DNA from 2 places in the Paenibacillus sp. ATY16 genome. Region 2 is predicted to be linked to the other one. Evidence: predicted binding sites of a transcription regulator. Region 2 holds the regulator's gene; the other holds the start of a gene.
The links. The regulator NrdR, encoded in region 2, represses ribonucleotide reductase genes. The targets are predictions, from matches to a motif close to AACACNATATATNGTGTT.
Positions count from the first base shown of each region.

Region 1: the regulator NrdR is predicted to act here: its motif matches at 2,907-2,924, upstream of CFI03_RS15080 (adenosylcobalamin-dependent ribonucleoside-diphosphate reductase).

Region 1 covers NZ_NMOK02000023.1:457,824-472,603, reverse strand. Annotated here, with positions in the region: gene CFI03_RS15090 (YqhG family protein) at 1-873, opposite strand, end outside; gene CFI03_RS15085 (DEAD/DEAH box helicase) at 870-2,654, opposite strand; gene CFI03_RS15080 (adenosylcobalamin-dependent ribonucleoside-diphosphate reductase) at 2,986-5,580, shown strand; gene CFI03_RS15075 (glycosyltransferase family 4 protein) at 5,930-7,027, shown strand; gene CFI03_RS15070 (alkaline phosphatase family protein) at 7,527-8,396, opposite strand; gene CFI03_RS15065 (DedA family protein) at 8,920-9,531, shown strand; gene CFI03_RS15060 (COG4705 family protein) at 9,691-10,482, shown strand; gene CFI03_RS15055 (response regulator transcription factor) at 10,565-11,254, shown strand; gene CFI03_RS15050 (sensor histidine kinase) at 11,247-12,584, shown strand; gene CFI03_RS15045 (hypothetical protein) at 12,667-14,061, shown strand; gene CFI03_RS31435 (ATP-binding cassette domain-containing protein) at 14,527-14,700, opposite strand.
Region 2 covers NZ_NMOK02000022.1:16,570-31,349, forward strand. Annotated here, with positions in the region: gene CFI03_RS11850 (amino acid ABC transporter ATP-binding protein) at 1-259, opposite strand, end outside; gene CFI03_RS11855 (amino acid ABC transporter permease) at 279-923, opposite strand; gene CFI03_RS11860 (substrate-binding periplasmic protein) at 1,015-1,911, opposite strand; gene CFI03_RS11865 (TetR/AcrR family transcriptional regulator) at 1,951-2,583, opposite strand; tRNA gene CFI03_RS11870 (tRNA-Ala) at 3,187-3,262, opposite strand; gene CFI03_RS11875 (SGNH/GDSL hydrolase family protein) at 3,329-5,056, opposite strand; gene CFI03_RS11880 (VOC family protein) at 5,149-5,532, opposite strand; gene nrdR (transcriptional regulator NrdR) at 5,606-6,073, opposite strand; gene CFI03_RS11890 (alpha/beta-type small acid-soluble spore protein) at 6,191-6,403, shown strand; gene CFI03_RS11895 (lytic transglycosylase domain-containing protein) at 6,486-7,052, opposite strand; gene coaE (dephospho-CoA kinase) at 7,049-7,645, opposite strand; gene ytaF (sporulation membrane protein YtaF) at 7,691-8,395, opposite strand; gene mutM (DNA-formamidopyrimidine glycosylase) at 8,509-9,372, opposite strand; gene polA (DNA polymerase I) at 9,473-12,145, opposite strand; gene phoU (phosphate signaling complex protein PhoU) at 12,276-12,947, opposite strand; gene pstB (phosphate ABC transporter ATP-binding protein PstB) at 12,971-13,744, opposite strand; gene CFI03_RS11930 (methyl-accepting chemotaxis protein) at 13,949-14,780, opposite strand, start outside.

The sequences.
Region 1 (14,780 bases), on a different contig from region 2:
CTCATACTGCCATTTGATCTCGGTCTGGCGTTGGTTGAATTGCTCCTCGATGGCTGCCTTGGCATCCTCTTCGGCGTGTTTGATCATCGGATCGTAATAATGCCGGATCCTATCGAGCTCTTCCTCCAGCCTTGCCGCGGCATCGGAAGCCCAGGTATAGTCGTAATTTCTGAGCTTGCGTTCAAGCGAAGTCTCGATAACGCCTAATGCCTTGGCATGGGAAAGACCATTGCGGGTCAAATGAATATTCGATGGCAGCCGCGGCGTAAGCTTCATATTTTTAAGGCGGTCATAGAAGTTCTCGATCACGAGTCCCGTTGCGAGAGAGACGCCATAGCTGTGAATTTCCTCGCGTTTCCTGTCGCAGGCGAATTCGACACGCATATTGACTCCGAGCCATGCGGTATAAGGTGTCGATTGGAACGGAGTGCTGGACCTCCGTTCCGGCTCCTGGAACAGGTTCACGTAGCTGCCGGAGTTTTTGGCTGCGCCAAACAGTTGCTCTAGCTTGCGGGAGCCGAAATAAAGATCTTCCCTTGGCGTGCGGATACCGCCGGCCATATTGTTGTTTACGAATCCGAACGAACGGTTTAAAGCCGCATCCACGGCGTTTGTTACGGGGCCTGGTGTTGGCGGCGGGGCAGCAAGCTCCTCCTCGTATTTCTCCTTGTCCGTTACGAACAGGTAAGTCATCGTCTCCGGATCGGAGCCCGTGCGGTCAACAAAGCTCCAGTAGAAGGGACGGTTCGTAAGCTCACGGTCGGCAGCAGGGGAAAGCTTAACCGTGAAGTGGGCAGGCGACTTCTCCAATATCGAGCATTGTGTGGCTTCAAGAAACCGTTGTACGTATTTGTGGACCTGCTTCGAATTCACGGTCTCACCTCGACTTTCTGGCCTAGCGCGGTCATTTGTGCCAGGATGGTTGGTCCTTGCGGCGTATCCGGCGTATCCGGCGTATCCGTCTCCTTCTCTTCACGAAGCTTGGATATCGTGGAGCCCAGATGATTAAGCCTTTGCTCCAGATGAACGGCGTCTCCTTCGGATTCGAGCAGCATCCGCGCCAGCTGCTGTTCGATGGAGCCGGCATCCGATTCGAACCGTTCGAGAATATGATCGAGTTCCCCGATGACAAGCTCGAACAGATTGATTTTTTCATGCAGCAGGTTCACGATATGCTCTTCGATGGTCCCGAGCGTACACAAATTATAGATCTTGACGTCTTCCTTCTGACCAAGCCGGTGAACGCGGCCGATCCGCTGCTCGACGCGCATGGGATTCCACGGGAGATCGAAGTTGATCATGTTGTGGCAGAACTGCAGGTTGATTCCTTCGCCGCCGGCTTCGGTAGCGATAAGCACTTGGGCGCGGCCGCGGAACAGATCCATCATCCAGTCCTTTTTCCCGCGGTTCATGCCGCCCCGGTAAGGTACGGCCAAAATATTATGCGAGCGGAAGAACTGAAGCAGATATTCCTGCGATGCCCGATACTCGGTGAAAATGATGACCTTGTCGTTAATCTGCTGAATAAGCTCCATCACTTTCTCGGCTTTGGTATTGGCTTTGATCTGTTTAATGAATTCAACCAGCTCCCAGATTTTCGGGCGGATCGGAGAATCCTCGGCCGTTTTCTTGAACAGATTAACAAGCGTAATAAATACCGCATCCCGGCTGCTGCATACTTCGCGTTGCAGCGTAACAAGCGGAAGCATACTCATCATATCGACGCCGTCTTCCTTGTAACGATCCCGAACGAATGCCGTAACCGCGTCATAGAGAGCCTTTTCTTCGGAAGAAAGCTCCAGCGGGATATTTTTCACGACGCGCTTGGTGAACGATATGCCGCCATCTCCGCGCCGGTTGCGAATCATGACGGTGGACAGCGCATCCTGCAGCTGATCTTCGTTTTTCGGCAGACGCTTGTCGACAACGAAGTTGGCTGCGAACTCGCTTTGACCTCCTAACTGGCCCGGCTTAAGCAGCGTAATAAGGTTATATAACTCATCCAGATCGTTCTGAATCGGAGTAGCCGTAAGAAGAAGACAATATTTTTTGCGGAGCTGGAGCGCAAATTGGTAGTTTGTCGTCTTTTTGTTCTTGAGCTTATGGGCTTCGTCAATAATGATCATGTCGTAATCCTGGCCCAGAATAATCTCGCGGTGCGGATCGCGCTTGGCCGTATCTATAGAGGCAACCACAACGTCGTATTGCCACGTATGCTCTTTCTTTTGAGCGACGGCCGAGATGCCAAACTTTGAATTCAGCTCTCTCACCCATTGCAAGACGAGGGAAGCCGGAACAAGAATCAGAGCCTTTCGGACGAGTCCGCGCACCATGTATTCCTTGATGACGAGTCCGGCTTCAATCGTTTTGCCAAGTCCAACTTCATCGGCGAGAATAGCGCGGCCGCCCATCTCGTGAACAACCTTGCGTGCCGTGTCCACTTGATGCGGCATCGGCTCGAAGGAGGGGAGCGTTCGCAAGCATTGCAGCTGTTCGAAGCTGTCGACCCGCTTGGCCTGCTCGGCTTCCATCGTCAGCTGATAGAGCGTCCAATTGTCCCAAGGACCATTTTTGGCGACCCGGTTCTGAAGCTCGTCGAACCAGGTGCGGTCGCATTGCAGGTCTACAAGCGGATGAAGCTTGCGCCGGACCATATTAGCTTCCGTTGAGGCGGGATTCACATTCGCCTGATCATTCATAGTAAAGGTCACGATAGGCAGCTCCTTTTGCGAATAGAGATAGTTGTCACTAGTATGGCCTTTTTCATCAAATCTTAGTAAATAAGCAGTAAAATTAGCGAAAGGACAAGCAATAGAAAGAGAATAGCCAATGTAAGCGGAGAAAAGCGGCGAAATAGGTAAAAACAACTGTGGATACCGATATGTAGTATAGTATAATAATCAGTACACACAATATATGGTGCCCGACACATGCGATAAGAGGTGTGTACACGATATAAGGGACATGGGAGGAAGGACCAATCGGATGGCAATGACTCAGAAATTGGAAGGCCTTAGCGAAAAAATATTTTTGGACCGTTATGCTTGGAAAAACGCGGACACAAAGAATACCGCAGTAGGGGATGTCGTACTGGTCCTGACGAAGGATGATCCGAAATTCCCGGCCAAAGAGGTTGGGGAAGTCATCGGACGCAGCGGCGACGAAGTGACCGTCAAGCTTAGAAGCGGAGATACCGTGACATCCAGCGTGGAGAAACTCACGCTTACTATAGAAAAGACTCCGGAAGAGATGTGGGACCGTCTGGCCGGTGCGATGGCTGGCGTCGAGCAAGGCGAAGAGAAGCGGCGTGCCTGGACGGAAAGATTCCGTTACATTCTCGATGACTGGAAGCTGGTTCCTGGCGGCCGCATTGCTGCCGGCGCCGGCGCGAGCGAAGAATTGACGTTGTTCAACTGCTACGTTATTCCTTCGCCAAAGGACAGCCGCGGCGGCATTATGACGACTCTGTCGGAGATGACGGAAATTATGGCGCGCGGCGGCGGCGTGGGGATCAACCTGTCTTCGCTGCGTCCTAGACGCGCCATTGTCGCTGGCGTTAACGGATCCTCCAGCGGGGCCGTATCCTGGGGGGGCTTGTTCAGCTATACAACCGGCCTGATTGAACAGGGCGGAAGCCGCAGAGGCGCGCTTATGCTTATGATTAACGACTGGCATCCGGATGTGCTCGATTTCATTACCGTCAAGCAAACGATGGGGCAAGTGACGAATGCGAACCTGTCGGTATGCGTAAGCAATGCGTTTATGAAAGCCGTGAAGGAAGACCTGGATTGGGAGCTTGTATTCCCGGACACCAAGGAAACCGATTACGACGAGCTGTGGAACGGCGATCTGGAAGCATGGAAGAAGCTTGGCAAGAGGGTTATCCATTATAAAACGGTTCGGGCGCGCGACGTATGGCATACGATTATCGAATCGGCATGGAAGTCGGCGGAGCCTGGCGTCGTCTTTATGGAATACTACAACCAAATGTCGAACAGCTGGTATTTCAACCCGATTATTTGCACGAATCCTTGCGGCGAGCAAGGGTTGCCGGGCTGGGGCGTCTGTAACCTGTCCGCGATTAATCTGTCCAAATTTTACGATGAGAGCAAGCATGACGTGAATTGGGAAGAGCTGGCGAAGGTAACCCAATGGTCCGTTCGCTTCCTCGATAACGTTATCGATACAACCCCTTATCATTTCGAAGAGAATGAGAAGAATCAGAAGAAGGAGCGCCGCGTAGGCCTTGGCACGATGGGCCTTGCCGAGCTTATGATCAAGCTTGGTGTCCGTTACGGCAGCCCTGAATCTCTTCTGTTCCTCGATAAAATATACGGTTTTATGGCACGGGAGGCTTACCTCGCTTCGGCTGAGATCGCTTCGGAGAAAGGCTCGTTCGAAGCGTTCGACGCGGAGAAGTTTCTGCAAAGCGGCTTTATGAAAAACATGGTGTCCGAATTCCCGGAGGTAGGCGAAGCGGTTCTGGCCAAAGGCATGCGTAACGTGACCGTTATTACGCAGGCTCCGACGGGCAGCACCGGTACGATGGTTGGTACGTCGACCGGCATCGAACCGTATTTTGCCTTCGAATACTTCCGTCAAAGCCGTCTAGGCTTCGACAAACAGCTGGTGCCGATCGCGCAGGCATGGAAGGATGCGCACCCTGGCGAAGAGCTACCGGATTACTTCGTAACGGCAATGAATTTGTCGGCGAAGGATCATATCCGCGTGCAAGCGGCGATTCAGCGCTGGGTCGACAGCTCGATTTCGAAGACGGCGAACTGTCCGAGCGACTTTACCGTTGAAGAGACGAAAGAGCTGTACGAGATGGCGTTTGATCTGGGCTGTAAAGGCGTTACGATCTACCGCGACGGCAGCCGCGACGTTCAAGTTTTGTCGACGAAGAAGGAAGACGCGAAGCCGGATGCGGCGGTTGAAGCGGCTGCAGCTGCGGAAGCGGTAAAAGAAGAAGATAAACTCGAGACGCTGAATACGGCGCTTAACGCGAAGGTATCGCCGCAGGCGGAGCAGGAATTCGACAAGCAATATAAGCGCCGTCCGCAAATTCTTCGCGGGGCAACGTACAAAGTAAACACGCCGTTCGGCATGGCCTATATTACGATTAACGATCTGAACGGCATTCCGGGCGAGATCTTCCTGAACGTAGGCAAAGCCGGCTCCGACGTATTCGCGATGGCGGAAGCGCTTGGCCGCGTATGCTCCTTGTTCCTTCGTTACGGGGATCACGGCAACAAAGCAAAGCTCCTGATCAAGCATCTCAAAGGCATTGGCGGAACCGGTGCCATCGGCTTTGGAGCCAACCGCGTAGAATCCATCGCGGACGCGGTAGCGAAGGCGCTGGAAATTCATATCGAGAGCACGAATGAGCAGGCGGCTGCGTATGAGCCGGTAAAAGAGGCACCAGCCTTGGCTTTCGCCGCAGCACCTGCCGTAGAGGATTCGCATAAGCATGGCGAAGTTACCTCTCGCGACTTATGTCCATCCTGCGGATCGGCTTCGCTGATTAATGTCGAAGGCTGCAAGCAATGCAGCAACTGCGGCTATAGCAAGTGTAATTAGAAATTAATTAAGCTCGGATCCCTTCGGATTCGGGCTTTTTTATATGAAGCGGTATCTCAGGTGATTATCTGCATCGGATTTATGGACGTGTTAGACATTGATCTCATTTTACTTAAATAGGCATTAAAAGAGGTCGTTTAAAGTTCAAACGAATAAAATATTTCAACGCCATTTTGGTAAAAGGCAGAAGAGTTGATTTCTGTCTTTCTTTGTCTGAGCGATTACTAAAAAGCCAAAGCCATACTCAGATAATTATTTTTCCAAAGTAGCAGGTATTATCTAATTCACTCGAAATCGATTGAGCTAGAACATATTGCAAAAACACTAAAAATGAACTGGGGGAGGTTAAGTGAAGATCCTTATGGTTGCTCCGGAGCAATTACCGGTTCCGGGCAATGGATCGGTTGAAATATGTATGCTGGCAATTGCTAAGCAGCTTGCTGTAAGTCATAAGGTTACGATTGTCAGCAGACAAAGGTCAGGTTTACCAAATGTTAGTAACCATGGAAACTTAACTATTGTTCGAGTGCCTTCGGGAAGTTCACAGAAATACATCGCATCGGTCCTGCGTTATATCAAAGGAAAGTATTATGATATTATACAAGTGGATAATCGTCCCCACTATATGGCTAAAGTGAAGCATGCCTTCCCATTAACCCCGGTTTCGCTTTTCCTTCATTCTCTCACTTTTGTTCCACGTACTAAAGCTGTGGCAACCAGCTTGGATAAGGCCGATTTGATTATTGCGAACAGTGTCTCATTAAAAAGTAATTTATCCCGCTTGTTTCCAACGCAATCCTCTAAGATAAGAACAGTATATCTAGGTGTGGACACCATTCGGTTCAAACCTAATGACTCTAAAAAGAAGTCTGATACCTTCCAGGTCCTGTTTGCAGGACGAATTATTCCACGTAAAGGTGTACCGGTTATTATCCAAGCAATTGGAATTATGAAAAGAAAATATCCCAAAGTAAGATTGATCATCGTCGGGGGAGGTAAAGCGAATTATATCAATAGCCTTAGATTATTAGTACGAAAATATCGTATAAATGCGCGCTTTACTGGAATGATTCCTCATAATAGGGTCCACCAGCTATACAAGAACGCAGATTGCTTCGTGTGTCCTTCACAGCGACATGAGGCATTTGGGCTTGTCAATGTGGAAGCTATGGCCTCTGGACTTCCCGTCGTTGCATCCAGTATCGGAGGGATTAAAGAAATAGTGAGACATGGGGCGAACGGGTATCTCGTTAAACAATACAAAAGTCCTCATTCACATGCCGAGTGGATTGGGAAGCTAGCGGGTGACAAAAATCTAGCTTCGAAATTGGGCAAACAAGCAAGAAAAGATGCGGTCGAGCGGTTCAGTTGGAGCAAAATGGCCTATAAGCTAATGACCGTATATAAGCATGCATCATCTAATTCTAAGAAAAAGAGGACTTCATAAACCATAAAGAAGCTTAGCAGCATTGCTGCAAGTGCTTTTGGATACGATTTGAATATCATATAAAAAATCGCCTTCACCTTATGACTTAATATAATCCGCCTTTATTAATCTACTGCACGACTCACTGCCTCTATTGCTATGGTTATTGCTGGTACGATGAGAGTATTGCGGAGGTGATCCCATATTACTTGATTAGTGGTAACGATAAAGGCGACACGGTTATTATCACTGCCAATATCTACTCGTATTCAATATCAGAAGCAAATGCTGCAGTACTTATTAAAGGAAGCGAATATAACTTAATTTAATGACTTCTCATTTTTTTAGCAAATAGCTACTACGATATGACCTAATATGAATTAGAAACACGAAACACTAACAGCAAAAAGACGAAATGAATCCGTTTTTAGTTGTTAGTGTTTTATTTATGATATGCGATCAACCATCATTGGGTGTTTTTTCCTCCTTGGCATAGCGAATAGACTTTCTGAATCTCTGTTTATTTCCATACATTTATGGGTGTAACGTTTTTACTATTACCAAGAGCCGGTAATCCATAGAAGTCTTCGATAGTTCGCAGCATATTATAATGGTTTGTTTTGGTCGTGTAGGCTTGATGTTTAATTTTTTGTCCAACCATAATAGTGGGAATTTTATTCTTAGCACTCATATCGTCTTCGTCCCACGTTAGAATAAAGATACTATTATGTTTTATAGCCCATTCTACATAACCTGCCATGTTCGTCTTTAACCAATCGTCTGCTCCTTTAATCGTCCCGTCATGTATGTCGTGGTTTAGATTTGGGATAACAAAGGAAACAGTTGGCAGCTTACTATAGTCTTTTGGAAAAGATGTAAACGGCATATTTACTTTTGCGGGAACGTTAGTGAAATCAACCCAAGGGTTATGTTTTCGAGCATACAGAGTTTTCAGGTCATAGGGTCCGGTAAATCCTACACTTGGCAATCCGTCAGAATAACCTCCAAATGAGTAGCCGTGCTTTACAAGTTCATTAGCTAAATTGTCCGACTTAAAAGTATGGGATGGTTTATCATCGGTGACACCTTGATTTGAGCCGGAAAAAAGATCAATGTAGTTCGGCTGGCTGGGGTGTTCAATTGCATAATGGTTAGTTAAATTGGCACCGGTTTTTACAAGTTGATTAATATAAGGGGCATTTTTATTCCCTATAATCTCTTTGTAGGAATGGTTCTCTTCTACTACGATGACGATATGATCCGGTGCTAGTCTGGTTTGCGATGTGGGTTTAGAAGCATGAACCGTTTTAGGGTTTTGCTTTGCAAATAGACCCATTGTTACATACAGTACAAGTACAACAAATATAACGCTAACTATTCCAATTTTCATTTTTAGCCCTCTCTTTTTTATTTTCCCGGGGTTTTACTATCATAGCTCGTATTTCTCCAAAATGATGCACCCTATGATCGAGTTAATATTTATTTAAGATTTATTTCACATTGGCTTAATGGGATGTGCAAGGGTCGGACTAAAGTCCGGCTCTTTTTATTTTTTACCTTGATATTAATATCCAGTTAATATAATTTTCATTTTTTTACGCTATCCTACAGAAAAAAAATTGATAAATTCTCGTTATCACTTGAGAGGGGGATGTGAATGGCTGTGTTACAAAAAGAACATAATCAGCTTTTAAGCAAGGTGCCGCAAGTTACCATTTTTTTTTGGTTAATCAAGGTATTATGCAGGTTACCGCTGCAAAGGATGAAAGCCTGATCCCATGATCAGACTTTTTTATTTACTTCATAATAGTTAATAAAAATTTAATCGGATGTTCACAGCTCGTTGAGAATTGAATTTTAAAGTACAAGGAACTGATGCTTCATTTATAGCTTGGAAAGGAGTTATTAGAGATATGCAAAGTATTATGGATTGGATCTCGAATTTAGCGGTCCAACTAATTGATGCGATTGGCCTCTACGGCATCTTTATCGGTATGGTCCTGGAAAGTGCTTGTATACCTATTCCGAGTGAAGTCATTTTATTAAGCGGGGGTCTGGCTGCTGCTAACGGAACGATATCATGGCAGGGGGTGGTCATCGCAGGTGTACTCGGAAATGTTCTCGGGTCAATAATTGCGTACCAAGTTGGATCTCTTGGCGGAAGGAAAATACTTAATAAGTACGGGAAATATGTGCTCTTTAGAAGCTCGCATCTTGATCAAGCGGAGAAGTGGTTTACCCGATATGGTGCAATGAGCGTATTCTTTACCAGAAATCTTCCTTTTATCCGAACTTTCATATCCTTGCCGGCGGGCATAGCTAAGATGAAGTTCTCTACATTTCTGCTATATACTTTTTTAGGCTGTATTCCGTGGAATATTGCATTGGCCTATGCGGGTTTTAAATGGGGAGCGAATGCGGATGTATTGGAGAGTTACTTGCATCCGATCAGTTATGCTGTTGCGATAGTAGTTGTTGGACTATTTGCGTATTGGCTCCTTATTAGGAAACGGACGAGAGTCTGATGGATACGGCGGCGATACATGCATCAACCTCAAATCTGATCATGGAGCATTTTGAGTATGACTACTCGCCCGGTGGAGAGCCAGTTATTTATTTAATTGCAGGGGCTATTGTTACGCTCATAAAAAGTCGTACTCAATCTGAAAAATAAGGGGATAGTCATGTACAATTATAAAACGGAAATTAACCCACAAGCTACAACGATGCTAGCAAAAGTACCTGAAATTACGTTGTATTTCTGGATAACGAAGCTAATTACAACTGGTCTTGGAGAAGTGGCATCAGATTTTTTATTTGAAAAATTAAATCCATTCCTCTCCGTGCCCATAAGTGTAGCGATTTTTGTTGCAGCTATGGTTCTCCAGTTCAAGTCGAAAAAGTATATCGCGAGTCTGTATTGGCTGGTTGTCATAATGGTAAGCATATTTGGTACTACAGCAGCTGATGTTATACGAGCTGGTTTGGGAAATACGGTTTCAACTCTCTTTTTTATTGCCTCGCTTACAGCCATTTTCAGAATTTGGTATGTGAAGGAGAAGAGCTTATCGATTCATAGCATTAACACGCGCCGCAGAGAAGTGTTTTATTGGATGACGGTACTGACCACATTCGCTCTCGGCACTTCTGCAGGCGATTTAACAGCCTCCAGTATGCATTTGGGATATTTGGATTCCGGAATAATGTTCTTTGCTTTGCTATTCATACCCGCATTATGTTATCGGCTGTTTCATCTGAAAGAAATTACAGCTTTCTGGATCGCTTATGTTTTGACTCGTCCTGTGGGCGCGTCCTTCGCGGATTGGCTATCTGCTGCACCAGGCAATGGCGGAGTTGGTTACAGCAAAGGACTCGTTAGTCTAGTCCTCTTGATTGTGATTGTGCTTCTCGTTGTCTTTCGAGGCGGTACCCCTGCAAAGATGGAGGAGAGTCAGCAGGTCGCTGTTAATCAGTAATGGAGGATCTTCTTATTTTCATGCTCATTTCATAGTTTATTGGTATATTTAAGGTCTATGAAATTGCAGGAGGTAAGATAACATGCGCGTCTTGCTTGCAGAAGACGATGAAACGCTTGGCGAGTTAACCGAGTATCAACTTAAGCGAAGATACCATGTGGTAGATTGGGTAAAGGATGGCTCTCAGGCAAAAGAAGTCATTACAAAAGGTTATTATGATGTCTATGTGCTGGATTGGATGCTGCCGGAGATGACGGGTATACAGCTCGTGAAAGAGATTCGAAGTAAGGGTGATCATACGCCAATTTTGCTTCTGACAGCAAGAGATGCGGTACAAGACAGGGTGGAAGGGCTGCATGCTGGAGCAGATGACTACATGATAAAGCCTTTTGCATTCGAAGAGCTGGAGGCGCGGCTGATCGCCTTATTCCGCAGGCAGGAGCGCGGGTTTCAATCGGATACATTATCCTTTGGGGATATAACCGCGCACTTAAACAGATTTGAAGTAAACCGTGGAGGCATGGCTATTAGGCTTACGAGACGCGAGTTTCAATTGCTTGTTTGTTTAATGCGTCATGCTGGACAAGTTTTATCACGCGAACAGCTGCTTGATCATGTATGGGGAATCGGCTCGGATGTAACCCTAAACGTTGTTGATGCCACCATCAAATTACTTCGAAAAAAATTGGACGGGCCCTTTGAGTCTAAAGTTATTCAAAGCGTATATGGTGCCGGTTATCGGCTGACAGTGGACGGGGGCACGCATGTTTAAACAAACGAGAACACGGCTAACACGCGAATTCTCTCTAACCGTAGGTATTATCTTAATGATAACTGCGGTTTTTTCTCTATGGATGGTACAAAATATGCTAACGACGACAGAGGACAATCAGCTTACGACGTTAAGCGGTCAATACAAGTCAGAACTGCAAAAGCTGCTGGAATCTCCAAAGGGTGACGTCTTGTTCGATTCTTATGAGAATTCGGAAAAGGGGTATGCTCCCTCGGGTTTGCAATTGAATCAAATGGCATGGTTAGTTGATCCTCATGGGCAAATCATTTTCGAATCCCCCTCAGCGACAAAACTGGGTTTAAAGGATGAAGTGGCAGAAGAGGTTTTTCCGATAAATGCACTATTGCCAAGTGTTCTCGAAAAGCCAGCTCATGACTACCATAATGTTCGAGCGGATGGACGTACATTCCGAATTGGAGCGTTGGTCATCTCAAGCGGGGAGCTCAATGAATATAGGGTTATTGTCGCACAGGAAATAACGAGCGATGCCGTGTTGATAACGCAGTTAAGATGGGCGTTTGCAGGGCTTGCTCTAGTCCTGCTATTATCTGGCGGAGTTGCAGGTTATTTGTTAGCTGACCGCGCCATGAAACCGATTGCGAATGCTTTTCAAAGGCAGGAGCAATTCACCAGTGATGCGTCTCATGAGCTTCGAACGCCGCTAAGTATATTGAGATCCGCTTATGAGGTGTTGGATGAGGAAAGGGATAAGCTTCCGGAGTTTCATCGTCATGTACTAATGAAGTCGGGGCGAGAAATTCATCATATGAGCCGGCTTGTTGAAAATCTGCTTATACTTGCACGCAGCGACAGTGGCAGGATTGAGCTTGCACTCTCACGTTTCTCTTTGTGGTACACCATTAATCAAGTCATTGAGCAGCTTCAGCCGATCGCGTCGTCGAAGAATGTATCTCTGGAATGGGATACCAGCCCAGGGAGAACTGCAGAGGATGATGCAATGATTCAGGCAGATGAAGTGCGAATAAGGCAGCTAATCCTTATCTTGGTTGAAAATGCGATAAAGTACAATCGTGAAAGCGGCAGGGTAACGGTTGCCCTGGATGTGAACACGCAGAAGGCATCCTTCACGGTAACGGATACAGGTTTCGGAATCGAGAATGAACATTTACCGCATATTTTTGAACGGTTTTACCGGATGGATAAAGCCCGCACGCGACGGTCCGAAGGGACGGGACTTGGGCTTGCGATTGCTAAACAAATTGTCGATGCTCATCACGCAAGGATTGAAGTGTGGACCGAGCCGAAGAAAGGAACGATTTTTCGGGTAACCCTACCGAGCATTTCATGATCCTTTCAGAATGTTTCCTTATCTTATATCACATAGCCTTCTATTGATGGGAGGTAAAAACAAATAAGGAAGGGATAAATCAATGAAGAGAAAATGGAAGCTTGCAGGCGCAGCGCTATTGATTGCGGTTGCCGTACCGGTATCCGCTTATGCAGCAGACAACAGCCTGAACAGTAAACAACAAGAGAAAGCAAGCTATGCTGATGCTCAAACAATAAGGACAGCCGGAAAGCAAGAAGACACAGACAAGGGCAATAAGCTAAAGCTGGATGTGCTGGAAATCGCTAAATCAAAGCTTGGTCTGGATCAAGCAGCATTCGAGCAAGCTCAGAAAGCCGGTAAGTCACTGGCAGACATCGCAAAAGAAAAAGGCAAAGAACTTCAACCGCTGATTGATGATCTGACCAAGGAAATCAGTGATGAGATTCTAGCTAATCTTGATCCTGAAAAGATCACCAATCAGGAGAAGGAGAACGTACAGAAGAAGGCATCCATGGAGGCAGAACGAATCTTTACTGAACCGCTCAATAAAGAAAATGCCAAACAAGAAAGTAAAGACTGGAATCTGGCAGAGGCGCTTGAATTAATCGGAATCGACAAGGCTGCTTTTGCTGAGCAGGTTCATGCTGGCAAAACACTCGTTGACATTGCAAAAGCCCACAATATAACCCGCCAACAGCTGATCGATACTCTATTGTCTGATGTGAACGCCAAAATGGATGAACTTAAGGCAAGCGGAGATATCTCCCAGGAGCAGGCAGATAAAAAGAAGCAGGCAATTCTTAATGAAGTAGAAGATTTCGTAGAGCATACACCGGAGTTGTTCGCTAAGAAGGAGAGCTCCGCAGCTGCACTGGGGAAAGAGGATAAGCAGATCCGAGCAGAAGGGATTAGAATTGACTTTCAACAAATCGCAGCAACTAAGCTTGGTTTAGATAAGGAGGCTTTCCAGAAAGCACTTGAGGCTGGTAAGTCGTTAGCGGATGTTGCTAAAGAACAAGGTAAAGAGGTTCAGCCGCTGATTGATGAGCTGACGGGGGAAATCAGTGATGAGATCCAGGCTAAGAGCACTAAGAATCTTACGGATGAAGAGAAGGCGAACGTGCATAAAAAAGCAGCAATAGAAGCTGAGCGGGTATTCCATTCTCCTCTAGACAAGGAGCAAGAAGTGAAGGAACAGGGAATTGGTGAATATAATTTGCAGGCGGCTTTCGAGCTGTTAGGCGTTGAAAAGGCGACTTTTGCCGAACAAGTTCAAGCAGGTAAATCATTTGTGGATATCGCTAAGGACCATGGCATAACCCGTCAGAAGCTCATTGATACATTAATGTCCGACTTTACTGCCAAAATCGCTGCTGTACAAGCAAAAGGCGATATTACACAAGAAGAAGCAAATCAGAAAAAGCAAGCTGTACTGAAAGAGGTTGAGGACTTTGTTGATCATACACAGACAAAGTTTAAATTAGATGAGAAGTAATAAAAAAGGAATGAAATCGGATTTGGAAGTTAGTTCTGCCGAAAGAACGTTGACGTGAAGATATGGACGGTAGACATTTACAAATGTCTACCGTCTTTTTTGATGTTGGGTGTCAAGATGCATCACTTGTCTTGTCTCAACTAAAGGGCAAGATAGTTTTAATTAAGTACCAGTTATCTCTTTCCCGATCCGAAATCGAGGGTGTTCAGGGAGCATCGATTGAATGAGCTTTTTCACGCTTGGGTGCTGCAATTCTAAAAAATGCTCTTTATTCTCGCAGTAAACAGCCAGATTACCCCGCTCCATTACGGCCAGCGTATCGGAAATGTGATACGCTGCCTTTATATCATGTGTAATAAACAAATATGAAAGGCCAATATTTGTTTTTAAATCAAGCAGCAATTCAAGAATTGCCGTTTACGTCACCATATCCAGACTACTGACAGCTTCGTCTAACACGATCATTTACGGGTTCAGCGCAATTGCTCTTGCAATATTGATCTGTTGGAGCTGTCCTCCACTGAATTGATGAGGATACTTTTTCCGATCATCCGGCTGAAGACCGACGATTCTCAGCAGTTCTTCAATCCGGTACACCTGTTCCCGCTTCGATAGCTTTTCATAGTTCAGCAGACTCATATTCTTGCCCCCAATCTGCGATAACTTACGAGCAGCAGTAAGGCGGCTCCGCCAATCCCAGTAGGAAAACATTGTTTCGT
Region 2 (14,780 bases):
TTCCCGTATGACGACGAATTTCCCGGAAGCTAGCCTGTTTCTTCTTGGAAGGCATGCCCGCCTCCACTCGAACGCCATTAACCTCAAGCGATCCGCCGTCCAGCTCCTCAAGCCCATTCAGGCTCCTCAGCAGCGTGCTTTTGCCGGAACCGCTTGGTCCAAGCAAAACAACGATTTCTTTGGGAGCGACGCGCAGGTCGATACTCTTCAAAACCTCTAATCCGTTAAAAGACTTGGACAGTCCTGTCGTTTGAATCATGTTTGCTCCACCTCAAGCCTTAATATACTTTGGACAACTGTTTCTCGACCGCATTCAGAATGGCCGAGAACACCGTGCTCATGATCCAATACATGGCAGCAATCCCAAGGAAAAATGGCATGTAGACGTAATATTGGGCGATTAGAAGCTGCGCTGAACGAAGCAGCTCGGTTACCGTAATGGCGGACACCAGTGCGGTCTCCTTCAGCATGCCGATAAAGGTATTGCCCATAGGCGCAATGGCCACCCGGGCCGCTTGCGGCAGAATGATTCTTCTCATCGTCATCCAGCCCGTCATGCCTGTCGCATAAGCGGCCTCCGTCTGACCTTTGGGTATCGACTGAATCGCCCCTCTGAAGGTTTCGGACAGATAGGCACCTACGTTTATGCTCAATGCCACGTAAGCTGCCGTCAGCGGGCCCAGCGTAATTCCGTAATCGACAAGCCCGTAATAGACGATAAATATTTGGACGAGAAGCGGCGTACCGCGAATAATGGATACATATACGCGGGCGATTCCGCGGATCAGCCGGTTACCCTTTAATCGGGCAATCGCGACTACCAAGCCGATAATAAGTCCGAAAAACATGGATATAACGGTAACAAGCAGCGTATAATAAGCGCCTTTAAGCAAGAAAGGCAAGTTATCCCATACCAGATTCATTGTCGTTTGAATCCCCTTTTGATTCCTTGGTTAAAACGAGAAGGCCATGGCAGAATACGCATTCCTCATGGCCTTGTCCTTTTCACTTTTCTTACTCGGCCGATGGCTCTTCCCCAAACCATTTTTTGAAAATGGTCTTATAGGTACCGTCAGCTTTCATATCGGTCAAAGCTTTATCGAGTGCGGCCAGGAATTCCGGATTGTTTTTGCGGACCGCGATACCCGCCTGGTCGGATTTGATCGCGTCGCCTACCGCTTTAATTTTAAAGCCGTTTTTATCGACAATCGGTTTCAAGGCATACAGGTTGTTGATCGTGGCATCGATCCGGCCAGCATTCAAATCCTGCAGGGAAGTAATCACATCGTCATACGTTTTGATCTTGAAGCTCCCAACCTTCGGCAGCACTTCATTCCGTAGATAGGATTCATCGTTTGTGCCGAGTCCTACGCCGATATTTTTCCCTTTAAAGTTTTCCAGCTTCGTGATCGAGTTATTATTCTCTTTTACGATGATTTTAACTTGATTCGTAATATACGGCTGGGTGAAATCTATTTGCTGCTTGCGTTCATCGGTAATCGTAACCTGGCTTATAATGGCATCGATTTTGCCGGCTTGCAGGCTAGGGATCAGTCCGGAGAATTCCTGCGGAGCAAACTCGACTTTAACGCCGATGCGTTTGGCTGCTTCTTTTGCAATGTCGGCATCAAAACCATCGATTTCCTTGTTGTCGTTCAGGAAGTTGTAAGGCGCGTAAGTACCCATTAATCCTACTTTAATAACGCCCGCCGTTTTAACCTTGTTCAATAAATTATCTTCGCTTCCGGCATTTGCGGAGCTTCCGGCATTTGCGGCATTATTGGCAGGAGACGAGGTTGGCGCATTATTGCTTTTACTATTAGAACCGCAGCCGGCCAAAGCCAGAACAACGAGCAATAAGACGGACAACGTTAGGAACAGAGTATTTCTGGATTTCTTTTTGGTTAACATGCTTTTCTCTCCTATCTCTAATCTGTGTATGTGTACAAACTAAACGCCAAGCAGACCAAAAAACTCAAACCTGGCTGTCTCGGCGGCAAGCTGCTCAGCGGTTTTGAATTCGATCCCGCTGCCTGGCGGGGCGAACCCGAGCAACCAGCGTGAAATGACGCCTTCGATCAAGCTCATAATCATCGTGGCACGGAACTCGGCATCGATGGAACCCGGGAGCATCCCTAACTCGATTGCCCTGCGGATGTTAAGAAGAAAGGCATTCTCCAGAGCAGCTCTTGTCTCCCCAATCGCATGACGGATGGTTTCAACGCCTCCACCGCTGCCAAGAATAAGCTCTATTAAATACCGGTTGGACTCCGCAAACCGAAACAGCCTTTCGAGCAGAGCTTCGGAAGCGTGTACCATATCCTGCACGGATCCTGCTTCCCTCCGGTATCCTTGGCCGATGACGTCAAGCAGCTTTTCCCTTCCCTCTTTCACAAGCTCCAGCGCAATCGCTTCTTTGCTTTTGAAATACCAGTAAAACGTCCCTTGGGCCACACCGGCCTCAGCGACAATATCGGAAATTTTTGTAGCGTGATAACCGTCCTTGGCAAATCGCTTTAAGGCGATTTGCAGAATATGCTCTCTGCGCTCGCTATTGATTTGGGCTTCTTTCTCTCCGCTCAATCTGTTCCCACCTCCACCCGATTGACTAGTCAGTCAGTTAATGATTAAATCCTATAGGTTTTCTATGATATTGTCAAGCATTTATGAGCTGCTTAGTTACGCAATCGATAGCAAGCGCATAAAGCTTGCTTTATCGTTAGGTTTTACCATTCTGTCACGCCATTAAAAAGATCTTCATTATCCTTTTTATACCAGAATCCAAAAAACAGCGTTACGATTGCATGATCTACGCGAGGTGAAAACCCGTATGTTCTATTACTGAAAACAGGTACCTTACTGCCGATGATCATCTTAAAGAAAAAACCCTTGATAAACAAGGGTTTCGAGTCATTTTATTATGGTGGAGCCAAGGAGGAGCCGACTATGCTCTGCTCGTCTTCTCATCATGGGATGTCTGAATCTTTTATTGAATAGCGGAAGAAGCGTAATCGAAGATGACTTTTAGCGGTAGATTCACACGCCGTGCTCCTCCATTAGAAGCATGCCTTCGTGGCCTTCTCATTTCATTGCGTCCGCGCGGGCGAATCTATAGGGGTTCATCTCCCCCTTGGCATTCCACCAATAAAAAAACGCAACCGTTAAGGTTGCGTTAAAGTTCTTATTTGGTGGAGCCAAGGGGGATCGAACCCCTGACCTCATCGCTGCCAGCGATGCGCTCTCCCAGCTGAGCTATGGCCCCGGACTAGCAAAATAATAGCACAGACATTTCCACACTGTCAATCATTTTGCTTGTCTTTTTTTACATTCACTTCACATAGCCGAACCCTAGTATCGTAAACCTCTTGTCTCCCTGTCCGGAAGCCATTCTGATCTCGACGATATGCTCTCTTGTCTCTTGCTCGTTATACAGAATAACGGCATTGCAATGCGTCCAATTGATCGCATGAGGATCTGCGGTCACCACCAACTGACCGTCCACCAAGACCTCGGCACTGCCGAAATCCGGGCTGCCCGAGTCCTTGAACACTAGTAAAAGGCGCTTGCTATTAATGGTCATTCTGAAGTTGCTCTCTCCCGACTCAGCCGAATGCATCCAATTATGAGGGAACTGCGGCGTTCCGAAGGGATTGCTGTCCATCTCAACGAAATGCAAGTCGATGTCGCTCTGATCGAACCCACCCGCTTCTACCGAAGCAACACCTTCATAGCTGCTCCGATCCAGCAACCGCACATCCACGAAATCATTCCCGATAACCGGGAGCTTATCGGTCACTATGTCTTCTGCATCCTCCACCGAACGATCCGTCTCTTCGAATAAATAGGCCAAGCAATCCGCCATGACGGTGTGGCCAACATTCGTCGGATGATAGATATCGTAGAAGAATTGCCTTTTGGAAACGACATTCCCTTCTTGCTTGGTCAGCTTGAACTGATCGACCACGGCATCCTTTACGCTTACCATTGGAAGATCGTAATGCCATCCGACAGGAGAAAGACGGTCCTGCAGGTTCCAGTCGTTCACAAATACGCTAAACAATAAAATAACGGCCGGCGCGTTGGCCGCGTTGAGGGCTTTGAGCACCAGACTTTCGTAACAGTTCCCTTTTGTCTCGTCCCCTGCATCGTTTACGGCAAACTCAACGATAACGATATCCGGCTCGGAAGCTCCATCCCGCAAAATATCCCGGTCATAACGGATCATTCCAAGCTCGGAAGGCGTACCCCCGACTCCGGCTTTAATAAGATGAATATGGTTACCGTCAGCTCCAACCTCACCATACATTCTTTTAAAACGTTCATAAGCTTTAAACGCATAACACTCCGTATGAATCGGCTTCGCCCCTGCTCCTTGCGTTATGGAACCGCCTATATAGGCAATGGTGACATCCTCGCCTCGTCTTGCCTTCTCCATAGCGGCCTTTAACCGTTTGGTATTGCCTCTATTCAACAGCGATTTGGCGATCATCCCGCGGTAAGCATCCGTCCCGAATTCAACCGGTGTTTCAACTTCCTTCTCCGGAACTTCGTATCCATCATTCAGGTACAGCCTTATACTTACTGTCGCAAGGACGCCGGCTTGGTCAAATTCAAAAGCAAACTTACCGGGCACGTCATCATCCGCTGACCATTCGATATCGGCTAAGACAACTACATTCTCCGAGCCGTCTGTTTCACAAGGAATCCGGATCCGGGTGCCTGACTCGTATTTGCTTGTTTTCCCCCAATTCTCCAGACTGAAGAATACGTCCGATCGGTTGCTGTCATCATGAAGGTTCACCGTTATTCCCATGCTATGTACCAGCTGGCGAAACCCATTACAGCTAGATAGAAGCGTCAATATTCCCTCGTCCTCAACGCCACCGGAAAATTTGGCTTTCTCGCTCAGCCTTCCTTCCAGGTAAATCTCTTCCGTAAACTTCCCGTCTTGACGAGGGCTAGCTTCTATTATGGTATCGTAGAGAATAAAAAATCCGCTTCGTTTCTCGTTCGGATCTTTAGGTGCTGCCGGACCTGTAAAGCTGCTATTCCGCAAAGCTATCGCCTCCTGCTCCGAGTATCTCTATTCATTATAGAGAAACATCAATCGAGCCCGCGCGGTAGAAATTAAAGATGTTATAGAAGAAATTACGCATAATTCGACACTTCCACCAGATTAAAATCCGGATCGCGAAAATACACCGATACGATTGTCCCTACTGCCCCCGTACGGGCGACCGGTCCTTCTTCGACTTGCACCTCGCAAGCAGCCAGATGCCGGATGACTTCATCCATCGGCGTCTTCGTAACGAGGCAAAAATCCGCAGACCCCGGACGAGGGTTCCTTGCCTTCGGTTCAAATTCTTTACCCGCTTCATGCAGGTTGAACTTCTGCCGGCCGAATAGCAGCGCCTTTCGGTTATCGCCAAAGACGATGACCTCCATATTCAGCACCTTTTCGTAAAAAGCTGCCGTCTTCTCAATACTGGCCACGGTTAATACAAGATGATCCAATGCTTCAATCTTTACCATTTCCTCAACTCCCGGCTTGTATAGATGCAAAAATAGTCCAACCCGTATAGGGAGGACTATTCACGCAGTAAAATTAATTGTTCATTGGATGTTTGGATAACAAGCTGTTCAGTTCCTTCATGAACATGTCGATGTCCTTGAACTGTCTGTACACGGATGCAAAGCGCACATAAGCCACTTCGTCAACCGGATACAGCTGGCTCATCACGATCTCGCCGATCTCGCGGCTTTCGACTTCCGCGAGCGCTGTCGTCCGGAGCTCCTTCTCTACTTCGGAGACGATGACCTCGAGTCGTTCAACCGAGACGGGACGCTTCTCGCATGCACGGATCAGACCGCGCAAAATTTTATCGCGGCTGAATTCTTCCCGGCTCCCGTCCTTCTTAATTACAATAAGCGGTGTTTCCTCGATCATCTCGAAGGTTGTAAAACGGCGGCTGCATTTTTCGCATTCACGCCGTCTGCGGATGGACTTGTTCTCGTTAGCTGGCCTGGAATCAAGCACTTTCGTACCGGCAAAATCGCAGTAAGGGCATTTCATTTTTTTCACTCCTTCCGAATCCTGTTTTTATTTTTAAAGAAATTTCCAGTCGTTACCTGAATGAAGTTGCGAATTCCGCACATAATACATTTACCAACCGCAAGGAGGTGAACATCAATGAGCTCGAACAACAGCAACCAAGTACTTGTACCGCAAGCTACTGCAGCACTGGACCAAATGAAATATGAGGTCGCTCAAGAGCTGGGCATTGCGTTGTCGCAAGACGGTTACTACGGCAACCTGCTTACTAAAGACGCAGGCTACATCGGGGGTAACATTACTCGCCGCCTAGTGCAAATTGCCGAACAATCCCTTGCTGGCCGCCAATAATGATTTCATCAGTCATGTATAACAGATGCTTTGGCTGTTCCGTCCTGAAGCGGCGGACAGCCAAGGCTTCTTCTTGTCCAAGTTAAATAACAGGATAAAGATCTTTGTACTTATTATAATAATAAATAACGCGTTGTACATAGTGACGGGTTTCCCCATACGGAATTTGATCCGTTGTGTCCAGCTTGCCATCCCATTTCCCCGTATCCAGCCACTTTTTTACATTGCCGGGACCGGCATTGTAAGCGGCAATAACGGCTACCGTATTCTGCTTGAACTGTTTGTGCAAGGACTGCAAATACCATGCCCCTACCTCGATACTGACATCCGGCCGATTCTGCAGCATATCTTTTGTGATATTGTTGAAATCCGCCTGCTTCACGATCCAGTCCGCCGTATCCGGCATAATCTGCATGAGGCCAAGCGCCCCTTTTTTGGAGACTTGTCCGGTCGAATAATTCGTTTCCGTCCGTATAATTGCCGCAATCAGATGCGGATCAACACCGTAATTTGATGCGCTTGCGCGTATGTCTTCTTTATATTGAATCGGATACATCATCCGGGCAAGCCAATTGGAATTAAGAAATAAGACGCCAATGAAGCCAATGAGCAGAATAAGCAGCACTCTTTTCCGAAGTAACCACTTCATGGCAATCCCTTGCTCTTCCAGAAATCGCCCACCTGCCGCCTAGTCTCGTCAAGTGAACCGCTGTTATCAATAACCCAGTCCGCACGGCCTCTCTTCTGCTCAATGTCCATTTGAAGTCCAATGCGTCTCTGTGCTTCCTCTTCCGCTATACCGTTCCGTTCCATCAGCCTTTTTAACTGCAGCGCCTGAGGAACGTAAACGACCATCACCCCGTCGTACAGCTTTTCTTGACCCGTCTCGTACAAAAGAGGGATATCCGCAACGACCAATTGCCGGGGGTTCTGCTCTTCATACTGCCTTATCCGCTGCTGCATGCGGTTACGTATTGCCGGATGAAGGATATTCTCAAGCTGCGCGAGCAAATCGCGGTTGTTGAACACAATACCGCCAAGCGCCTTCCTATCCAATGTTCCGTCCGTATGTATAACAGCTTGTCCAAACGCGGAGGCGACCGCTTCTAAAGCCGGTTCGCCGGGCATAACAACTTCTCTCGCAACCTGATCAGCATCGACCAGCATCGCACCGCGTTCCGCCAGCATGGCAGCCACGGTGCTTTTGCCGGTAGCGATCCCGCCGGTTAAACCGATCTTCATTAGCTTTCACCCCGTTCAAGTAACTCCTGCGTATTGCTTGTGACTCTATAACAGCTTTAAAATACCGATTATGATTAATAAAATGCCCGGAAGCACCGATATCGCCTGCATGCCTTTCCAGTTCGAGAACCGGAAGCCAAACCGCATTCCGCCTAGCAGGAATAAAGCACTCGCAGCAGCAATCATAATAGGCGTTAATAAAGGAGATAATCCGATCATAGCCGCTCCGATTCCGGCGCCGAATGCGTCGAACGACAAGGCTACGCCAAGCATTAACGCTTCGGTAGCGGAGATCGTTCCCGACTTATCCACGTCGGCGGCTTGCGGAGTCCGCAATATTTGTATAACCAATCCCAGGCGCTTCAATTCAACGATCACGACAAGAACCGGATGCGTGCGGTCAATCAGCTCCTGATTGGTCCCCGCCGGATGATCCGAATCTCCTTCGGCCTGGCCTTCGGCAGCTCCCGCTTCCCGGCTGCTTCGCCTAAGCTGCAACAGCGCCCAAGTGCCAATGCCGACAAGTACAACCGCTCCAATCAGCTTAGCCACAAAAGGCGATAAATACCCCGTAATCCATGAACCCACTATCATCGATAAAAAGATGACCAAACCTGAGCAACATGCGATAATGACAACCGACAAGAGCGGTATTCTTATTCGCCGCAATCCGTATGTCACGCCTACTCCGAAGCCGTCCACACTGACGGCAAAAGCAAGCACCAGCAAAGAAGCAAAATGCGCGAACAACCCGCAGCCCTCCCCGCATACCGGATGTCTCTAGCTGCGCCAACGCGCTTATCTAGACATCCGCCTATTGTTCGTAACAACAATAGCATATGCGGGGAAATCGTTACGGTGCATTAAACCTGCGGGACGGCCCTTTTGCGTGCCTTGGGCAAAGGCTGGCAGCTTGCGCAGGTATGCGTTCCTCTTCCGCCCACAACCGACTTCTCGATTAATCTGCCGCAGCTTGTGCAAGGCTCGTCTTTCCTGCCGTACACCAGCAGCTGGTGCTGGAACATTCCCATCTCGCCTTGTCCGTTCACATAGGATTTGATGGATGAGCCTCCTGCCGCAACAGCCTTCGCAAGCGTCGATACGATCGCCTCATGGAGACGGATCCATTCCGCCTTCTTCAAGGAATCGGCCGTCCGCTCCGGATGAATGCCCGCAAGGAACAAAGCCTCATCCACATAAATATTGCCAAGCCCCACCACATATTCCTGATTTAGAAGAAGCGGCTTGATTAAGCCTGATTTTTTTCCAAGCAAACCTCTCAAGGCCTCCGCTGTAAAAGCCTCATTCTCCAGCGGCTCGAGACCAAGCTTGCTCAGCGGCTTCATCTCGAATTCCGTTCCCGGCTCGAACAGATGCATGGTGCCGAATTGGCGTACATCCTTATATCTTAGATCCGTTCCGTCATCGAAGTGGAACAGGACATGCGTATGAAGCTCAACAGGCTCGTCGCTTGGAAATACGCCGTACCGCCCTTCCATCCGAAGATGGGAGACCAGCACGAGACCGTCCAGCACGATTCTCAAAAACTTTCCGCGACGCTCAACCGTTTGGATCGTCCGTCCGGCAAGCGCCCTTTCGAACGCCTCCGGTTCAGCCGGGCGTTGTATGATACGCGGCAGCTTCACTTCTACCGAAGCAATTCGCTTGCCTGCGACTAATTCAATTAAAGTTCTTCTAACCGTTTCTACCTCTGGTAATTCAGGCATTCTTATTCACCTCAAACCCATTATACCCGATTCGGCTGGGCTGCGGGACGGGATACTTTTGTCAATCCCGTTGCTTAGGCGAAACTTTCGCTGCCGAGTATTACTTCGCCTCGTACCAGTTGACTCCGTAATTCACGTCCGCCTTCAGAGGCACATCCAGCTTCAGCGCCCCGGCCATGGTGCTTGGAACAAGCTCCTTCATAAGCTCAAGCTCCTCTTCCGGAACCTCGAATACCAATTCGTCATGCACCTGCAGCAGCATGCGGCTTTTCAGACCGCGCTCACGGAGCGTCTCGTCCATGCGCACCATAGCCAGCTTGATAATATCGGCTGCCGTACCCTGAATCGGGGTATTCATCGCCGTACGTTCCGCGAAGGAGCGCAGATTGAAATTGGAGGCCTTAATATCCGGCAGATAACGGCGGCGCTCCAGCAAGGTCGTCACAAATCCGTCGCGACGGGCTTGCATAACAATATCGTCCATATACTTGCGTACGCCCTGGAACACCTCGAAATACTGCTCAATGAACTTCGCGGCTTCCTTGCGGGTAATATTCAAGTTCTGGGATAGACCAAAATCGCTGATGCCGTATACGATACCGAAGTTAACCGCCTTCGCCGAGCGGCGCATATTCGAATCCACTTGATCAGCCGATACGCCGAATACGTCCATCGCTGTTTTCGTGTGAATATCCATATCGTTAATAAAAGCTTCCTTGAGCCGCTCGTCGCCGGAAATATGGGCGAGAACGCGCAGCTCGATCTGCGAATAGTCCGCCGCAAGGATATACCAGCCCGGCTCGGATGGCACAAACGCCTTGCGGATCTGACGGCCTTCCTCAAGCCGGATCGGAATGTTCTGCAGATTCGGGAACTGGCTGCTGAGACGTCCCGTTGCCGCAATGGTTTGACGGTAATACGTATGAATTTTGCCCGTTTCCGGACGAACCTCTTTCAGAAGACCTTCAATATACGTGGACTGCAGCTTGGACAAAGTACGGTAATGCAGAATCAACGGAACGATCTCGTGATAAGGAGCCAGCTTCTCCAATACTTCCGCGTCTGTCGAATAGCCGGTCTTCGTCTTCTTCTGTACGGGAAGTCCGAGCTTTTCAAACAATACCTCGCCAAGCTGCTTAGGAGAGCCGATGTTGAACTCCATTTCAGCCAAGCGGTAGATTTCGCTCACGGCTGCGGATAGCTTGCTCTCCAGCTCGCTGCCGAGACGCTCCAGCTCGGCTTTTTCAACCTTGATGCCTTGGCGCTCCATCCCGGCCAGCACAACGGACAACGGCTGTTCCAGCTCGTAATACAGCTCGTTCATGCCCCGCTTCTCGAGATCTGCGCGCATCAGAACCGTAAGCTTACGGACGGCATCCGCCTTCACGGACAGATGGCGGTACAACGTCTCGTTGTCCGGTACTTTGAATTTGGCGCCCTTGCCGTACACCGCTTCGTCATGAGGAACCGAAGACTGGCCGTAACGGTCGCATAACGCATTTAACGTCAGGTTCGTGTCGGTCGGGTCGAGCAGATAGGCGGCTAACTGCACGTCAAACGCCACGCCGCGCCATTCGATTCCTCTCCAGCCAAGCGCTAGCTCCGTTTTATGCGTATCAAAACCGTTTTTAGGCTTGTCCGCATCCTCGAGCCATTTCCGCAGCTCCGCCGCGAAAGGTTGTTGAAGCGCCGATACAGGCACAACGTACGCCTTATCCCCAACCGCCGCGGCAAGTCCCAATACTTCCGCCTGATGCGGATTTTCGCCGATTGCTTCCACATACAAGCCATGCTCCGTACTTTGCAATGCGGACAGCATGTCCTTCAGCGCTTCACCGTCATTATCGGATTCAATAACCACGATGTTAAGCTCTACAGCGGGAGCAGCCGATTCGCCACCTTTCGCGCCTGCTCCATTCAGATCCAGCCGCTCGATAAGCGACTTGAATTCCAGCTTGCGGAACGCATCGGCAAGCGTAGCCGGCTGGTAACCTTCGTAACGGATATCCTCTGCGCTATGCTCAAGAGGTACCTCGCGGAAGATCGTAGCCAGCTTTTTGCTCATGATCGCATCGTCTTTATGCGTCTCGACCTTTTCTTTCATCTTGCCTTTGAGGCTATCGGTATTCGCCAACACTTCCTCGACCGTGCCGAACTCATGCAGCATCTTCAGCGCCGTCTTCTCGCCTACGCCCGGAATACCCGGAATATTATCCGATGCATCGCCCATCAGTCCCTTAAGATCGATGATCTGCATCGGCTTCAATCCGTATTTCTCTTCAATGGCAGCCGGGGAATAGTGCTCGACCTCGCTGATCCCTTTGCGCGTAATCGCTATCGTAACGTTGTCCGAAGCGAGCTGCAGCATATCCTTATCGCCCGTTACGACCAGCGTCTCAACCTTCTGCTCATCGGCAAGACGCGTCAGCGTTCCGATAATATCGTCGGCTTCGTAGCCGGACAGCTCGAATTGCGAAATGCCGAAGGCCTTCAGCAAATCCTTCATTACCGGGAATTGCTCCGACAGCTCCGACGGCGTTTTCGCGCGGCCGCCTTTATATTCGGTATAGCCTTCATGGCGGAATACCACTTTACCCGCATCGAATGCAACCAGCACATGGGTTGGCTTCTCGTCTTCCAGCAATTTAAGCAGCATCGTCGTAAATCCAAACACCGCGTTTGTATGTAAACCTGCTGAATTCGTAAGCGGCGGCATCGCATAAAAGGCACGGTTTGCGATACTATTGCCATCAATCAATATCCACTTGTCCATTCAGACACCTCACCTAATCATTCTACCCTCTATCATACCATATTTATGAAGCAAACTTCTCGCCGGCGGCCGGCCATAATAAAAAGCCTGTTACCCGAGTCACTCGGATAACAGGCTTCTTTTTAACTTCTTAAATGCTATGCTGCGTGTTCAAGTCAGGACGTTTGTTGGTTACGAGGTATACGACGCTTTCGCCGATGTTGGTCGCGTGGTCACCAATCCGCTCGATATTGCGGGCTACGAAGTTCAGAACCGTTGCCTGCGAGATGTTACGCGGGTTCTCCATCATAAGCGACAGCAGCTCGCGCGAGATTTGAGCGCAAAGCGCATCGACCTGATCGTCTTCCGTTGCCAGCTTGTAAGCCAGGTCCACGTTTTCCTGCACGAAGGATTGAATCGATTCGTACGTCATCGTCTGTACGATTTCCGCCATGCGCGGCAAGTCGATCAACGGCTTGATAAGCGGCTGGCCTTCGAGACGGATAACAAACTTCGCAATGTTTACGCAAAGATCGCCCATTCTCTCCAGATCGGAGGCGATCTTGAACGCAGCCAGAATCCGGCGCAGATCCTTCGCAACCGGCTGCTGCGTCGCAATCAATTTCGAGCCAAGATCGGTAATCTTGTCCTCCAGATTGTTCAAATGCTGGTCATTGTTGATAATCGCTCTTGCCTTTTCCGTATCCGTGCCGCTCAGCGCCTTCATCGAATCAACAAGCGCTTCCTCCACGAACGTTCCCATTTCAACGAGCAGATTATGAAGCTGCTCCAAGCCGTGGTCAAACTCTTTTCTTGTCGTCATCATTTGTACAACTCCCCCTTGTGTTAGCCGAAACGTCCGCTAATATAGTCTTCCGTACGCTGGTCGCTTGGATTGGAGAACAGCTTCTCCGTCTCCGAGAACTCCACAACCTCGCCGTTCAAGAAAAATACCGTTTGATTCGATACACGAGCCGCTTGATGCATGTTATGCGTAACCATAACAATCGTATAACGGTCTTTCAGCTCTTGCGCCAATTCTTCAATCTTCAGCGTGGAGATCGGGTCAAGCGCCGAAGTCGCCTCGTCCATGAGCAGAACATCCGGATTAACGGCAATCGCGCGAGCAATGCAAAGACGCTGCTGCTGGCCGCCGGAGAGGCTAAGCGCGGAGCGCTTCAAATAATCCTTCACTTCATCCCACAGTACAGCCGACTTCAGACTTGTCTCGACAATCTCGTCCAGCTGCTTCTTGTTCGTAATCCCATGGAGGCGCGGACCGTACGCTACGTTGTCATAGATGGATTTCGGAAAAGGATTCGGCTGCTGGAACACCATACCCACCTTTTTGCGAAGCGTCTCGACATCTACGTCGCTAGAGTAAATTTCCGTTCCGCCAATCGCGATGCTGCCTTCGATTCTGGTGCCCGGGATCATGTCGTTCATCCGGTTAAGCGTGCGGAGCAGCGTCGATTTGCCGCAGCCGGAAGGTCCGATAAACGCGGTGATCGCTTTCTCGGGAATCGTAAGCGATACATCCTTCAGAGCATGGAAAGCTCCGTAATACAAATTCAATTTGTTAATGTTAATTAAGGGTTGCGTCTGCAATAAAGTTTGCATGATCGTTCTCCTCCGTATATGCATGGATAATGAACAGCAGCCCCAGATGAACGAGTTTCACTGAGGCTTGGCCATTCATTTCGAATCATAACCGTAAGTATAATGGGTAACCTATTGGATAATCGTAAATTGCGTTTTTATCTCTGACGTATCTATCCTACTAGCCGTTTGTAAATCGGGTATTGTCGTTTTGTAAATTCCGTGTTAAAAATAGGACCCCAGAAGCTTATCGATCTCCTTGGAGACATGTACCGTCTGCTGATAAGCCTGCTCTGACAGCTTGCCAATCTGCTCCGTGCTGTTCTTGCTGTTCGCGGATGCCTGGAACAGGTGACTGAACACGCTGCCTGCTTCTTGAACGCATGACTCGCTGACTACGGCTTCTTCCCGGCCTTCGCGCGCAAGCGAAGCGGTCTGTTCAATCGCCGCGACAATCGTCTTCGTCAGCGTCGTAATCGCCTCGGCGGAACGCTTCGTTTCACTGGCGAGCTTCATCACCTCGCCGGCTACTACCGCAAAACCTCTGCCATGCTCGCCCGCGCGCGCCGCTTCGATGGAAGCGTTAATGGCCAGCAGGTTGCTCTGCTCCGCGAGCTCTTTGATCAGCTTGGAGACATGGCTGATGGAGCCCGCTTCAGCCTGCAGCTCGTTCATCCGCTGCTCCTGCTGCATCGAATTCGCGGCAAGCTTCCCGAACGCTGCGGTTACCTTGTCCAGCTGATTTTTGCCGCTTAACGTCAGGTCCACTATATCCGCGGAAATCTGCTTCCCTTGCAAGGCCGATTGGCGCACCGAGCTTACGGCCTCGTCGATCTCTTTCACCCGGCCGCCAACGCTGTTGATTGTTTTTACCTGCCCGTCCACCGCTTCCTGCTGAAGCTGCCTGGACATCCGAAGCAGATCCGACACGGTCAATATCCCGACAATCAGTTCTTCTCTGGTTACAATTACGCAGTTATATAGAACGTTGTCGTCACGTTTTAGAGCATTATCGATTAATTGCTGCGGGGAATAGGTCTGATCGACGATCAACGGG